DNA from 2 places in the Aliamphritea ceti genome. Region 2 is predicted to be linked to the other one. Evidence: predicted binding sites of a transcription regulator. Region 2 holds the regulator's gene; the other holds the start of a gene.

Region 1 (8,128 bases), 340 kb from region 2:
TGAAAAACAGTTTCCTGTAAGTGCCTTGCTGAATATCTTCCAATCGCCAGGCGTCCGTATCAGGTGATTGCTCAGAAATATCTCCGGCAGAAAACAGGTCGATACCAGCGACTTTGAGCTGAGTGGCAGAAGGGCTAGGTTGGTAGTGTTGCTGGTGGTGTCCTTTAAGCTGAGCTGCGAGGGCTTTTGCCTGTTCCCATATAGGCGCGACCAGCCCAAAAGTATGTGGGCCGAGCTGACAGCATTCTCCCAGGGCATAGATATCACTGACGGATGTCTGTAGCTGGGAATTAACCAGAATTCCCTGTTGGCAATCCAGACCGCTGCTCAGTGCCAGCTGAATATTCGGTCGAATACCGATGGCGGTTACCAGCATATTTGTCTGAAGTTGTTCTCCGTTGCTGAGACTGATGTTGAGCTGTTGATCACTTATCTCTTCAATCTGCTCCATCTGGCAATTTGAGTGGGCAGTTATGCCTCGCTTGCGGAGTGTTGCCTGCAGAAGCGTAGCAGCAGTTTCATCAAGCTGACGGTTCATCAGCCAGGGGCCACGGTGAATGACGTCAACCTTTAAACCGGCTTTATTCAAACCATGAGCGGCTTCCAGTCCCAGTAATCCACCTCCAAGTATTACCGCACGTTCAGCTGTTTGGCTGCTTTTGAGAATCTGACTGACATCATTGAGAGTGCGGAACTGATGGATATGATGACTTTTGTTATGTCGGAGCGGCTCTGGTGTGACCGGAGAGGCGCCGGTCGCAAATACCAGTTTTTCGTATGCCAGATGGACACCGCTGGCGCTGCTGATGAAGCGATTATCGGTATCGATATGAATAACCGGGTCTTCTGTATAAAGCTGGATACGATGGCGGCTATACCAGCCTTTATTGTGGAGTTGTATGTCTGACTGTTGGCTCTCACCGGCAAGTACCGGCGAGAGTAAAATACGGTTGTACGCCAGTTGTGGTTCAGCACCAAAGATACTGATGCGGTATTCATGCCCGGCGTCGGCGAGTAATTCTTCCAGCAACCGGGTACCTGCCATGCCATTACCAATAATGACCAGGTGAGGTTTGACGGATGCTGTATACATAAATGGCTCCACTTCTTTGTTTTTAGCTAGCTGTCTTCAGATTACTGTCTTCAGATCAGTCGCACTGACAGGTATAAAAAAAGGCGCTCATCTGCCGGACTGGTGCAAGCCCGGTGGATGAACGCCTTTGTTCGTTTTAAGGTTGTAGATAGCGGCAGAGAAACTGTCAGTATCTGTTTATTAATATTGCAGACACTGTGCCAGATAGATATAAGCCTTTAAAAACAGTATGTTGAAGATTTGTTGGCGTTGTTGGATGGTATGGCTGCACCAAAGCGAGACAAGGCCGAAATGGTATTGCCTGTTATTGGTGCACTACTGTGTTACTTAACTGAGCGCGAGTAATACGAAGTTAGTGAATAACAACACACCACTCAGCGCTTGCCAGAACAGCAGTGGATTCCGACTCAGCAATGGCTGTTGCTCCAGTTGGCTTACCAGCTGAAGATTAGGTGTGCTGAAGTCATGGAGAAACTCGGAGAGTGCCTGATGACGCTCCGCAGGATCAGGCTTTAAAGCTTTTTGTAAGCAAGCTTCTATCCATGCTGGCAGGTCCGGACGATGCTGGCGGGCAGGGGTGTAGCTCAGTTGGCTATATTGCCTAAGCTGGTTATCTGCTTTTTGTAACTGACTATAAGGGTGTTTTCCAGTCAGCATTTCATAGCTGATGATGGCCAGTGAAAACAGATCAGAACGGCTGCTACCTGACTGGCCGAGCAGATATTCAGGGGCTGTGTAGCCGACCGAACCCTGTGGAACTGACTTGGTTAAAGGAGAGTAAAGTTCGTTTACGCCGGCAATCTGAACAGTACCGTAGTCAATGATTTTTACCTGGCCATCCTGGTTTATCATAATGTTTTCAGGCTTCAGGTCCTGATGGATAATACCTTGTCGCTGTAGGGCGCGGAGTCCTGAAATTGTCTGTCGTAATATCTGCCGTACTTCATGTATGGTGGGGAAGGGATGCTGGTCCATCCATTGGCGCAGATTCAGTCCTTCAATGTGCTCACCTATGTAGTAAAGAAAGGGTTTATCCGGCGCTGCATAAGTGCGCATCAGGTGAGCCTGTTGCACTGTCTGACCGGTCCATTCCTCGCGGATAAAGCCTTGCAGGTAATGTGGATCGTCAGCGAAGTTTAATGAGGGGGATTTAAGCACATAAGACTGACCGTCATGCAGGTTTTTTACTTTGTACATATGACTGCGGGTACCGCTGAAGACGATATCCAACACCTGATAGTGATCAATCTTCTGGCCAATGTTAAGTGCAGGAGGGATGGGAAGGTGGCTGAATGCCTGCTGGGCTTCTTTCTGAGTGATATCTGGTAACTGAGTGACGCTTACCAGCAAAGCGGTCAGGTTGTCTTTACTGCCTTGTTGCAGCGCTGTTTTGACCAGTATTCGGGCAATGTCTTCGAGTTGCGAGGCGGTGAATGACTCAGGCTGACTGTGTTGCTGAATGATCTGACTAATTTCGCTGTTGTCGAGATATTCATGAACGCCATCAGTTGTAAGCAGGATCAAATCGCCAGCCTGTAATGACTGACAGGAAAAGTCGACTTTCAGGTGCGGATCGGCACCTAATGCTCTGGCCAGATAGGTATGTTGCAGTTCAGTGTGTTGATGGTCTTCACTGAGTTGTTCCAGCCGGCCATTACGTATATGGCTGATCCGCGAGTCTCCCACATGCAAGGTATATAACGTTGTGGACTTGATGATTACCGCGGCAAAAGTTGTAAGCAGGCTGGGCTGCTCTGCGGCCTTATGCTGATAAAGCCAGCTATTGAGTGCGTTTAGTACCCGTGCACTGGATTGTTTAACGCTCCAGCTGTCAGGTGTTGAGAAATAATCCTGCATGAAGCTGGTCACGCTGGTGTGACTGGCGATAGCAGCGTCCGTACAACTACTGACACCATCGGCAATGGCTGCGGCTGCGCCTTTATAGGGCCGGCTGCTGTTATCTGGAAACGCCGCTGCAAAGGCATCCTGATTGACCGCTTTGACGCCGGCGCTGGAATAACCACCGAAACTAACCAGTAAGCCTTGTGAACGGGCTTTCCCGGGGAATGGCTGGTGGTCTGATAAGGTTTCTGGCATTTGGTCAGATGCTGTATTCATAGTTTTTAACTCAGATTTCAGCGCGTATCTGTAACCAGATACGCGTTGTTTCGGTTAGCTGGTTCAGGTCACACTGATCAGTTCAACACTGCCGTTCTCATCAACCTCTGCGATATGTCCTTTAGGTTCCTGCAGGAACATCAGGCTGATCAAACCAAGCACTGCTGTTGCTGAAATCACCATGAAGAAAACCTGGTATTCAACCAGTGAAAGTACCGTGAGATAGAAGACTGCACCGACGTTGCCGTAGGCACCTGTCATACCTGCAATCTGTCCGGTAAGACGGCGCTTTATTAGCGGCACGACGGCAAATACTGCTCCTTCGCCAGCCTGTACAAAGAATGAGCAAGCCATCGCTGTAATAACTGCCATTATCAGTGGCCAGCTACTGTCTATGCAGGCCATCAGAGCGTAGCCGGCAGCCAGACCTGTGGTCAGTATCAGCAGGGTTTTTTTACGGCCGAAACGATCGCTCAGCCAGCCGCCACCGGGACGCGACATAAGATTCATAAAGGCATAGGCTGATGCCAACAGACCGGCGACCACCATGTCGAGTGCGAAAACATCGGCAAAGAACAGTGGCAGCATGGAAACCACTGCTAATTCTGAACCGAAGGTAGCAAAATAAAGTACGTTCAGAACCGCTACCTGTTTAAAGTCATAGCGTTCATATTCAGGTACAGGCTGAGTAAACAGATGACGGTTAATGCGATACGCACTGTAGCAGTCGTAGATAAAGATAATCGTCAGTAGCAGATACATCAGATTACACAGCTGTTCGCTGAGCATGCTGACGCCGGCTGGTGAAAGTTTCCAGCTGAGTAATGCCAGGGCGGCATACATAGGCAGTTTCATTATTAGCAGCAGCCAGAAATCTTTGACACTTGAAACTTCCATGCCACCAATTTGCTTAGGTTTAAAGTAAGTTGCGCCTTTAGGTGTGTTGGTAACATTCAGGTACCAGAAAACACTGAAGCAAAGGCTGATAAAGCCGCTGAGTAATACAGCTATGCGCCAGCCTTCCAGTACTGTGAAGTGTTCAAGGCTAAAGAAGATAGCCATACCTGGCAGTAGCATGGCGGCTGCGGCTGAACCGAAATTTCCCCAGCCACCGTAAATACCTTCCGCAGTCCCCAGTTCATTGGCTGGAAACCATTCACTTACCATGCGTATACCAACGACAAAACCGGCACCGACAAAGCCGAGTAAAAACCGGGCGATAGCGGCATCCATAAAGTTTTCCGCCAGTGCGAACATAAAGCAGGGAATACTCGCCAGGGCGAGAATGCAGGCATAGACATTACGTGGGCCATATTTATCAGTCAGCATGCCGACGATCACTCGTGCCGGAATGGTCAGTGCAACATTGAGAATGAGCAGGGTTTTAATCTGTTCGCGGGTAAGGTTTAGCGAATCACCAATGACTGCCAGCAGGGGAGCATGGTTGAACCAGACAAAAAAAGTAATGAAAAAAGCGATCCAGCTGCAATGCAGAATCTTCATTTTCCCCTGCCAGGAGAAAATATTAAAACGGGTAGTAGCGTGCATAGTTGGCTCCTTAAAATGAAAAAAGGCGCTTAAAAAACCATGGCTAATACCAGTGGTTCTTTAAGCGCCTTTGCTTGAAGTAAATAAATTGTCGGGCAGTGGTAATTCTGCGGATTTGCGGGTGTCAGTGCTCCAGTGCAGTAATCAGTTGCCGGGCCAGTTTGCCGAGGCTGATACTTTGGCTCATCGACATATTTCGCATGGCGATGAATGCTTGCTGTTCGTCACATTTCTGATGTCGCATCACCAGGCCTTTGGCCTGTTCTATGAGTTTTCTTTCGTCCAGTGACTGTTCTGCCTGCGCCAGGTTTTGTTGCAGATTCTTGGTCGCTTCGAAACGCAGACAAGCTACGCGGATGATTGAAGCAAGACGTTTATATTGCAGGCCGCTGACGATATATGAGCTGGCACCGGCAAGGATAGCCTGTTCAGCGGTTGCCTGATGGTCTGATTCGGTAAAAATGATGACGGGTACCGGTTGCCATTGCTGGATCAGTTTAAGTTGTTCGAGTAGCTGGGGACTTAGCTGTTGTTGTCTGATAAATATAATATCAGTAGAAGCCTGCTGCAGATCGGCAAGCAGGTTTGGCTGGCAGGCTTGATGGATGTCATAGCCTAAGTGAGTCAGCGCATTCATTAGCGCCTGATCAGTGTCTTGCTGGTCATCCAATAGGTAGAGCCGTGAGTATAATGGCCTGGAGTTAATAGGGGTGTTCATTATGCCTGCTGTCATAGTTTCATCATCAGAATGCTTATTATCAAAGCTCAAAGTTAAAGCTGTTATAGCAGGACTTAGATAGCAGAAACTGTGCCAGAGAGAGCAGATAAAGAATTCGTTACTTTTATTGTTATAAAAATCAATTGGTTATGCGTTTTTATTTTGTGGGCTTCAGTCGCCTTGGTTGGCGTTATGGCTGCGCACTTTCAGTGCGGTTTTTTGCGGGTGCACAAATTCTGTGCCGAATGATGGTTTGAGGTTGGCTGCCGTCAAAGTAAAAAGCCACCGGAAGGCAGTGGCTTTTTCAGGCAGGTTTTCCAGGGTGTTTACCAGTGCCCGGTATTCTCCATAGAGGCCCAGGGCTCAGCTGGCGCCAGTGACTCACCTTTTTGCAGTAACTCAATAGAGATGTTATCCGGGGAGCGCACAAACGCCATATGACCGTCACGGGGTGGGCGGTTGATAGTGACACCGGCATCTTGCAGTTTCTGGCAAAGGCTGTAGATATCATCTACCTCAAATGCCAGATGGCCGAAGTTGCGGCCTTCATCGTATTCTTCCGGGTCCCAGTTGTAAGTGAGCTCTAGCAGCGGACTCTGATGTTCGCGGGCGTGAGCTTCATAGTGAGGATCAGCCAGAAAGCACAAAGTGAAGCGACCGCCTTCATATTCGTTACGTTTGGTTTCAACCAGGCCGAGCAGATCGCAATAAAATTTCAGAGATGCGTCCAGGTCGTTTACCCGAACCATAGTGTGTAGATAGCGCATGGTGGCCTCGTTGTCGTGGAGAGAGTGTTGAGAGTGACGAGTGTTTTCTGCGGCTTTGGCCGTCTCTTGTCATCTGCCTGATTCTACATAAGTTGCCCGTAATATTGCAGATAAGAATACAGCGTATTGTTAGTCAGATGATCCACCAAAAGAATCCGATAACTGAAGCTGCAATCGCCATTGAAATTGTCAGCAGATAAAGGGCAATCAACAGACTGTAGTATTTGACCGCGAGATAACCTGCCCCAAGTGCAAAGCCTCCGCCCAGCATGGACTGAAGCCAGCCCGGCCAGAGGCCGGGGTGGTTGCTAAAGGCGAATACAGCCAGGGTTGAAAGGGTTACTGCCAGCAGAAAATCCAGACCAATACGACGTATTAGCGGGTCTGGCTTGAGCGAGGGTACAGACGATGACTTTGCCACCGGCGCATCATCGCGAATAAAAATTGCCTGGTAGGGATGTTCGTTATCAAAGTGCAGCGTATAGCGCGGAAGTTTCGCATTCATAAGCAGTCCTTTTATTTAACATGGCTTTAAGTATAGGAAGGACTTTTGTTAACTATTTGAAAATAAGTAATTTATTGTATGAACTTTATGTGACAGCCTGCGAAACAGGTATTGAAGACAGGGACTGCGTTTGTTTAGTGTGGCAAGAATTTACCTGGGTGCTTGCTTAGTATAAAAAGCGAGGAGGGATTGGCTAGAGTTGAATCTCCTGCGAGTGATGACCAGAAAGCTGCTTGTATCGCCAAACGAAAACGGCCGCTGAGTAGCGGCCGTTGTTAAGAGTAGAAGGGCGATTAAGCCATGCCGATGATCTTACGCAGTTCCAGCAGTACAGATTCACCTTCTTCCATTGGCAGACCGTCTTCAGTCAGTTCGTTCAGACGGGTTACACCGTCGACGCTACCCAGACCAGACAGGTATTCCAGAATTTCCAGTGGCTTCACTGCTTCAAGCAGGTCAATGTTGTTCCACAGGCTAAGGAAAGACATGATGCCGTATGCACCCCAGTTAGATACGTCTGCGATGCACAGTTCGTCCACGCGGGTAGATGCAGACACAATGTCCAGATCTTTCAGGGCTTCGGTGATGTTGCCCATGCCGATTTCGTTACCGCCGTCGCCGATGCCGATTGTTGGGCATTTAGCGTTGTTAATGAAGGTATCGAAGCAAGCGGTACGTGGGCTGATGCTTTCGCCACGCATGTTGTAGTAACCGCCATCAGCAGCCTGACCTGGGCGTTCGATAGACAGAACGGCATCCGGATTGTAGTGATACAGTGCCTGGAAAGCTTCCAGTTTACGTTCCTGGTGTTCGCCTACACGGATTTCGTGTACACGGAAGTCTTTCATCAGTGCCTGGGATACCGGTGGTCCACATACAATGACTGGTGTTGCACCTAAGGTTTCCAGCGCACGGTAAAGAGCGATAGCGCCAACAGGGCCATCGGTTTCGAAAGTATCAACGACCGGAAAACCGGTGCCGATCAGAACGTGACCTTTACATTTGTTGAGGATACGCGCTGCACGCAGGTAGTAACCGGTTTGCAGAGCAGGCTGAACGGTTTTCATACCGCGCAGGTTACGGGCTACCAGAGCATCTTCGATTTGCTGGCTCAGCGCCGCCTCATTCACTACATTTTCCATAGGTCATCTCTCTTTTTTGTCTACTTCGGCTGGTCACGCTGGCTGTTTAAGCCCGCTTTGGCTGACCAGTCTGAGTAGCGCCAAAAGTTTATTAACAGCTGATAGCGGTAAGCCGTTATCAGCATTTTTTTATATCAGTAAAACGTCAACTTACCGGCGTGTCAGATGCAGTTACTTGTCATACTGCATGCAACTTAACCGGCAGTGTTTTTTCGCTTATAGAGCTTCAGGCTCTGT
Region 2 (8,128 bases):
ACGCTGATATCCGGACGTACCGTAATTGTATCGGTATTCATCAGGCCGCCGGCTGTATCTTCCGGGTAAGACAGGACCGCTTCCAGGCGTTCCCGGTTCTGGCTGCCCATAGAACGCAGAATTTCCCGGGTGAGCGTTTCTGGTAATTGCTGGATTACATCGGCCATGTCATCAGTTTCTAGGGCTTCAGTAATGGCTAGTACTTCATGCGCATCCATCTGGCTGAGAATTTCAGTACGAACGTCATCCCCCAGGTCCTGAAGAACATCTGCTTCCAGCTCCTGGTGAATCAGGCTCCAGAGTAAGCGCCGTTCTTTTGGCGGGGATTTTTCCAGTAGATGTGCAACTTCAGAAGGCCGCAGAGTATTGTTGAGGGTATAGCGTATTTGCTTGAACTCACCACTTTCCACAGCTTCTGAGAGTTTATCTAGATCTGTTCTTTCAGTGGTTTCGATCATCAAGTACCTCTGCTTTACCGGATAAAATGACGGGAGAGAGTATCCGGTATAAGACCGGTGAGGGCCTATTATAGCGGATTGTTTTTCAAGGGATAAGGGATGATTGCAGGAGGTGGAACAGTAACTGGGTTATTCTGCTTCGTCGAATCGGTTGTTGATCAGTTCAACAATAGCACTAAGTGCTTCCTGTTCGTCTTCACCGTCAGTGCTGATTGTCAGCTCGGTGCCTTTGCTGGCGGCGAGCATCATTACCGACATAATACTTTTGCCATCTACCTGACGGCCGTCTTTAGCCAGCTGAATGTCGCAGCTAAATTTGCTGGTTAGGTTAATCAGCTTAGCGGCAGCCCGGGCATGTAAGCCGAGTTTGTTGATAATGGTAAGTTGTTGTTCCTGCATAAAATTATATGCACCTCTGGTTATTCAGTTGCCAGGCTGGCATCTGAAGAGTCTGAATTCCTTAAGGCAGTTCACGATGCCTGACATGGACATTATCCATAGTTCGTCTGAAATGGCTAGTCAGCTGTTCGGCAATAAATACCGAGCGATGGTGCCCGCCGGTGCAGCCAATACCGATAGTGACATAGCTACGGTTATTTTTCTCGAAAACAGGTAACCATTTTTCCAGATATGCGGTGATATCTGCGAGCATTTCTTTTACTTCACTTTCCTGGCTCAGGAAGTCGATAACCGGTTGCTGTAAGCCAGTGTATTCCCGTAATGGTGGGAGCCAGTAAGGGTTAGGTAGGCAGCGTACATCGTAGGTGAAGTCCAGATCCAGCGGTAAGCCGTGCTTGAAACCGAAGGACTCAAACTGTATGGAAAGCCCCTGTTCCTGTTTTTGCATAATGCGCAGTTTGATGCTGTCGCGAAGCTGATACAGAGAGAGGCGTGTAGTGTCTAGGCGTAAGTCAGCGAGTACTGCTAACGGACTAAGCAATTCGCGCTCATAAGCGATGGCGTCTTTTAAGCTGAGTTGATCATCTGAAAGAGGGTGTTTGCGACGCGTAGCGCTGTAGCGTTTGAGGAGAATCTCTTCACTGCTATCAAGGTATAAAAGTTCGCAGCTTACCTGTTGGTTAGCCCGCAATTTTTTGAAGATTGCCGGAAACTCTTCAAGGTTACTGAGTGGGTTTCGGGCATCTATGCTGACTGCCAACAGTGTCTTTGGGGCGTCCTGGCTAGGTTTTTCCGGTGGTCGGGTTATCAGTTGTGGTAACAGCTGTGCTGGCAAGTTATCGATGCAATAAAAGCCAATGTCTTCCAGGGCCTGGAGGGCTGTGCTTTTGCCAGACCCTGAGCGGCCGCTTATCACCACAAGTTTCATATCAGTTATCAACCTTGTAATGAGTTGCGATTTCTAGCAGTGCTTCAGCTGAAGGTGCGTTGCGCAGTTGCTGGCGAAATTCTGCCTGACTGAATAATTCGGCCAGGTTACCTAGCGTCTGCAGATGCTTATCACAGGCGTCTGCCGGTACTAGCAGGACGAATAGTAAATCAACCGGAGCGCCGTCAATTGCATCAAAGTCGATGGGTTTGGCCAGCTGAACAAGACAGCCTACGACCTGGCTATAGTTATCCAGTCTGCAATGAGGTATTGCAACACCTTCTCCAATACCTGTACTTCCGAGGCGTTCGCGACCAATCAGGCCTGAGAAAATGTCTTCTTCCTCAAGATCGTCCAGTTGCTGAGAGATAGTTTGACTGATGAGTTCTAGGGTGCGTTTTTTACTGCCGCCCTCAAGAGCGTGGAGCACTCTTGAGGGGCTGAGTAGATCTTTGATTAACATATGGTTTCAGAAACGTTGCTATTTGTGATTCTTAAGTTTTTCTTTATGTTTGATAACCTGTCGATCGAGCTTGTCAATCAGGCCATCAATTGCTGCATACATGTCATCGTGTTCGTGTGTCGCGAACAGTTGGCCACCGGCTACGTGAACATCACCTTCAGCCTTCTGCCGGCTCTTTTCTATGCTCAGAGTTACCTGAGCATTGGTGATGTTGTCAAAGTGACGTTCCAGCTTACTGAATTTGCTGTGCACATAGTTGCTCAGTGAATCTGTCAGTTCAACATGGTGACCAGAAATATTGATTTGCATGGCAATCTCCTTGTTAGTGCATTACGGACATAATCCGTAATTTCATTAAACCAGACGCTTTCGCTCATTTGAAGGTGGAATGTTCAAAGACTCGCGATATTTAGCAATGGTTCGTCGGGCGACTTTAATTCCCTGCTCATCCAGCAGTTGAGTAATCTTATTGTCACTCAGTGGTTTTGCAGGGCTTTCAGCTGCAACCAGTTTTTTAATCAGTGCACGTATTGCAGTAGAAGAACAGGTTCCACCGCCGTCGGTACTGACGTGACTGGAGAAAAAATATTTTAGTTCGAAAATACCCCTTGGGGTATGCATGTACTTTTGGGTTGTAACTCTGGAAATGGTTGATTCATGCATATCGACAGCTTCGGCAATATCGTGCAGTACCATTGGTCGCATGGCTTCTTCGCCTTCTTCCAGGAAGTCTTGCTGACGGGCAACAATTTCCCGGGTTACTTTGAGTAAAGTTTCATTACGGCTGAGAATGCTTTTTATAAACCAGCGGGCTTCCTGTAAATGACTTTTCAGATAGGTATTATCCGGGCTGTTATCTGCGCGCTTAATTAAATCTGCATAGCTGTCGTTTATGCGCAGGCGGGGGGATGCTTCCGGACTTAGCCGGACTTGCCATATACCTTTATCTTGGCTGACGAATACATCAGGAATTACATACTCTGAATGTGTAGTTGTAATGCTGGCGCCAGGTTTTGGATTAAGTGTCTGGATCAGAGCAACTACTGCCTGTAACTGAGGTTCTTTCAGGCGGGTTTTACGCATTAATAATTTGTAGTCATGATTGCCAAGGATGGGCAGGTATTGGCTGACAACTTTGCGTGTTTCTTTGAGGTAAGCAGTGTCTGCCGGCAGCTGATTAAGTTGCAGCATCAGGCATTCACTCAAGTCTCGGGCAGCAACGCCTGGTGGATCAAATTGCTGTACTCGGCGAAGTACTGCTTCAATTTCATCCAATTCAGTTTCTTGTAAGAACTGGTCGTCCTGACTTATAAAGTGCTCGTGGATCGCTTCCAGTTCGATACTCAGGTAGCCATCAGGGGTAATACCATCAATGATATTCGTCGCGATTAACTGATCCAGTTCGCTCATTGGCGTAAGGTTAAGCTGCCAATTTAGATGATCCTGAAGGGTTTCAACGGCTGTGTCGTTAGCTTCAAAGTTGCTGTCACTGAAGTCGTTATTGCTGGTGGAGCTGCTGGGAGTCGCCGTCTGAAAGGTGTCTTCCCACTGGCTGTCAGTTGCCAGTTCGTCTGGAATGTCTTCGCTCCAGTCGCTGTCCGCGACATGGGTTTCTTCAGGCTCAGCGCTAACTGTTTCGGTCGTTTCCTGCTTGGCAGGGGAGTCAGCATCGTGCTCCGTTTTTGCTTCATTGCTTTCGGACGAATCTTCCTCGCCAACTTCCAGCATTGGATTTGAGTCGAGAGCTTCCTGGATTTCCTGTTGCAAATCAAGCGTTGACAGTTGTAACAGCCGAATCGCCTGCTGCAATTGCGGGGTCATCGTAAGGTGCTGGCCAATCTTCAGTTGTAACGCTTGTTTCATATAACTGCTTGTACCTGTCAGATAAAGAAGGGGTGAAAACTACAGACGGAACTGCTCGCCAAGATATGCCTGCTTCACTTGCTGATTACTCAGTATATCTTCTGGTGCGCCAGCGGCAAGGATATATCCTTCACTGACGATATATGCCTGTTCACAAATGTCTAAAGTTTCGCGAACATTGTGGTCAGTAATCAGAATACCAATGTTTTTACTTTGCAGGTGTTTGATTGTTGCTTTTATATCTGTAACTGAAATAGGGTCTACGCCAGCGAAAGGTTCATCCAGCAGGATAAAGCTAGGTTCGGTTGCCAGCGCACGGGCAATTTCAACCCGCCGACGTTCACCGCCTGACAGGCTCATACCTAGGCTATCAGCCAGATGTGTTACGTGAAACTCTTCCAGTAACTCTGAAAGTTTTTCTTCGCGTTGCTGTTTGTTAAGTTCAGGGCGGGTCTCGAGAATCGCCATAATATTATTGCGAACGCTCAGCTTCCGAAAAATGGATGCTTCCTGAGGAAGGTAGCCAATGCCTTTTCGGGCACGATTATGCATAGCTTGTCTGGTGAGGTCCTGACCATCGAGCTGGATAGTGCCCTTGTCAGCATCTACTAAACCGACAATCATATAGAAACAGGTAGTTTTACCTGCGCCGTTAGGGCCAAGTAACCCAACAATCTGGCCACGTTCAATGTGCAGGGAGACATCTTTTACAACTGACCGGCCTTTGTAACTCTTGGCCAGGTTAAGAGCTTCTAAGCTACTCATTAATTAGTGTCGCTCTGAGTTGCTTTAGGCTGAATCACCATAATTACCCGTTCGTTTGAGGATTTATTGTCGCTGAAGGCTTCGATGGTACTTTTTTTCATATCGTATACGATACGGTCTCCGGTAAAAACGTCGCCACCCTGAGTGACTTTAGCTTTGCCGGTGATAACCAGTACTTCTGCAAGCGTATCGTAATCCAGCTTACTGCCATAGGCATGGGTCAGAGGGTCTTGTTTATTGGGCTTTTGTTCATAGTGAGCGGGTGAGCCAAGGGCTTTAATATTTGTAACCCCACCGTTAGCCTGTTTTAACTCGACAGTACTTCCTTCAATTTTTAGAGTGCCCTGTTGAACGTTGACTGCGCCTTTGTAGACAGTTATCCCTGTTAGTTCATTCATGTTGGCGTTGTCGGCAGCTATATGAATGGGTTGGGATTTATCTTCAGGTAGCGCTGTAGCCAGGCTGGAAAACAGAGCTGAAAGTAGAATGAAAGGTGTTGCAATACGGCTAATTGACATAGTGAAGCCCTTTTACTTGGGATTGCAATTCGACAGTGTTGACGTTGAAATCAGCTTGCATGCCAACGCCTGTAGTTCGGCCTGACTGGTCAGATATTGTGACTTTTGAAGCTGTTTTCGCAAGTTTTTTTTCAGTGAAGACAGTCAGAACCTCGGTATTAATCGTCTGCTGTTTTTCAGGCTGTTGATGATCTCTGATGATCACATTGCCGATAAATTCAATCTGCTTGCTCTGATCTGGAATTTCGCCCTGATTACTATTAACTGAATTAGTAAGCTTACCCAGTTCGAAAAAGTGTATTTCAGGTTTTAATAATTCCAGACGTTGTTTTGCTGGCAGGTGTTCAATGAATTCTGAGGTAAGTGACTGAGTCTTGAATCCATCGGAACTGAAATCTTTGCTGTGGCTTTGCTTGATAAAATAGTCTGCTTGCGGGTGAGCAGGCTTGTTATCAGCATTTTTTGGTTTCTGCCCTGGGTCTTGCCAACCCAGGTAGAAAACACTGACGCCTACAATAAGTATCGCAATGAGTAAGCGTAGTCGGGACCGTGACATCACAGATATTCTGCCCAGATTGCATCAAGTTTCTGCTGCGCTGCAAGAATCGTTTCGCAGAACTCTCTGCCTGCGCCTTGTCCGGCCAGACGGGTTGTGCACCAGTCTGCATGCTGACGCACAAAGTCATGGCCGCCATTAACCGTTGCACCAAAAACCACCGCACGAATAGCGGCCAGGTCTGGCAGGTCATCGCCGATATATGCTGTGTTGTCAGGGGTAAAACCAGTATCTGACCAAAGTTCTTTCAGAGCTGTTAATTTATCTTCGCGTCCCTGATACAGGTAATGGATACCTAAGGAATTAGCGCGTTTTTCAACCTGGGGAGAGCTTCGGCCAGTTATAATGGCTGTTTTGATGCCTGCTTGCTGCAGCATCTTGATACCAAGTCCGTCCAGAGTATTGAAATTTTTAATTTCGCTGCCGTCCGGGAGAAAGTTTAATTTTCCGTCTGTGAGAACACCGTCGACATCAAATACCGCAAGCCGAACATTTTGCATATTTTGGATAAGTTGTTCAGAAATGTTTGCCAGCATCAGATAACTCCAGCCTGTAACATGTCGTGCATGTTAAGAGCGCCTACCGGCGTTCCTTGTTCATTCAGTACAATTAATGCGTTAATCTTATGTGTTTGCATAATTTGTAATGCTTCAGCGGCAAGCATTTCGGCTTCTGCTGTGGTGCATTCACGGGTCATGACCTGGCTGATTGGAGTGTTCTTCAGGTCAATATTTTGATCCAGAGTTCGGCGCAGGTCACCATCGGTAAATATACCGGCAAGTTTGCCGTCTGCACTTTGAATACCTGTCATACCTAAGCGTTTGCGGGTTACTTCAATTAAAGCATTATCCAGTGAAGTATCAGGGCTGACCATAGGTATTTCGTCACCGCTGTGCATAATATCTGCAACCTTCAGCAGCAGGCGACGTCCCAGGCTTCCTCCGGGATGAGAAAATGCAAAGTCTTCTGCACTGAATCCGCGGGCTTCTAAAAGAGCAATAGCTAATGCGTCTCCAATAACAAGTGCCGCTGTGGTGCTGGATGTAGGTGCTAATCCAAGCGGACAGGCTTCTTCGGTAACGGCAACATTTAAATTAGCGTTGGCGAAACGTGAAAGTGTTGATTCAGGGTTACCAGTTATACTGATCAGAGGGGCATTCATACGTTTGATCAGTGGTAGAAGTGCAGTGACTTCACTGGTTTCTCCGGAATTAGATAATGCAATTATCAGGTCGTCCGGAGTGATCATTCCTAAATCACCGTGACTGGCTTCACCTGGGTGTACAAAAAAAGCCGGTGTGCCAGTAGATGCCAGCGTTGCTGCGATTTTCTTACCGATATGGCCTGATTTACCCATCCCGGTAACAATAACTCTGCCGCTACAGTTGAGTACGAGTTGGCAGGCGTTATCAAAGTCGCCGTCTAAATGCTTTTCCAGATCGGCAATTGCCGCCTGTTCAATGTTGATCGTTCGGCGCGCTGAAGCTAGAAAATTAAATGTTTTACTCATTACTTAAACGCTCATTTGGTATAACACACCTAAATATGTAGCATAGCCAACCAGTAGCAATGCGCCTTCCGGACGGCTGATACGCGGTGGCTTCTGCCACAGAGCTAAGACCAGCAGCAAGGCGGTAAGGCTAAGCGTAACGCCATAGTCTCGCCATATTACGACCGCATCAAATGTAATTGGTGCCAGAAAACCTGGTACAGCCATAACTGCTGCAATATTAAAAATATTTGAACCAACAATATTACCGATAGCTATATCTGTATGACCTTTAAGGGCGCTGGCAACAGAGGCTGCAAGTTCAGGCAGGCTGGTGCCAATTGCAACAATTGTCAGACCAATAACCAGATCACTCACGCCTAATGATACAGCGATTTCTGTAGCACCCCATACCAGTGCCCGTGAGCTGGCTGCAAGCAATGCTAACCCTAGTATCAGCCAAAATAATGCCTTAGATGTTGCCATGTCAGGCAGTTCTTCATCTTCACTGGCGAGCTCGTCATTCTCTGCAGATTTTTGAAAGCGCGCGAACATGAACAGGCTGAATATAAGTGCTGCGACAAGAATTAATGCATCTGTTAACCCCAGGTACTGATCGAATAAAACCAATCCGGCTAGCAGCGTAATACCCAGAAGTAGAGGGATTTCGCGTTTTAGTACGCCTGATT

The links. Region 2 encodes sigma-54, which starts transcription at its own class of promoters, with help from an activator protein. Its sites were predicted from a motif close to TGGCACNNNNNTTGCTNT; they were not measured.
Region 1: a site for sigma-54 is predicted at 5,556-5,573, ahead of OCU49_RS07780 (ANTAR domain-containing response regulator). Genes of this name have one in related genera too.

What each region holds. Positions count from the first base shown of each region.
Region 1 is NZ_AP025282.1:1,700,178-1,708,305, forward strand. Features, by position in the region: gene OCU49_RS07765 (NAD(P)/FAD-dependent oxidoreductase) at 1-1,093, opposite strand, end outside; gene OCU49_RS07770 (bifunctional protein-serine/threonine kinase/phosphatase) at 1,421-3,211, opposite strand; gene OCU49_RS07775 (NarK family nitrate/nitrite MFS transporter) at 3,275-4,759, opposite strand; gene OCU49_RS07780 (ANTAR domain-containing response regulator) at 4,884-5,477, opposite strand; gene OCU49_RS07785 (VOC family protein) at 5,804-6,244, opposite strand; gene OCU49_RS07790 (hypothetical protein) at 6,378-6,749, opposite strand; gene OCU49_RS07795 (DUF4392 domain-containing protein) at 7,043-7,891, opposite strand; gene OCU49_RS07800 (5-oxoprolinase subunit C family protein) at 8,108-8,128, opposite strand, start outside.
Region 2 is NZ_AP025282.1:1,355,460-1,363,587, forward strand. Features, by position in the region: gene mgtE (magnesium transporter) at 1-458, opposite strand, end outside; gene OCU49_RS06185 (HPr family phosphocarrier protein) at 588-857, opposite strand; gene rapZ (RNase adapter RapZ) at 919-1,785, opposite strand; gene ptsN (PTS IIA-like nitrogen regulatory protein PtsN) at 1,787-2,248, opposite strand; gene hpf (ribosome hibernation-promoting factor, HPF/YfiA family) at 2,267-2,557, opposite strand; gene OCU49_RS06205 (RNA polymerase factor sigma-54) at 2,603-4,111, opposite strand; gene lptB (LPS export ABC transporter ATP-binding protein) at 4,151-4,876, opposite strand; gene lptA (lipopolysaccharide transport periplasmic protein LptA) at 4,876-5,394, opposite strand; gene lptC (LPS export ABC transporter periplasmic protein LptC) at 5,384-5,950, opposite strand; gene OCU49_RS06225 (KdsC family phosphatase) at 5,950-6,486, opposite strand; gene OCU49_RS06230 (KpsF/GutQ family sugar-phosphate isomerase) at 6,486-7,460, opposite strand; gene OCU49_RS06235 (calcium/sodium antiporter) at 7,464-8,128, opposite strand, start outside.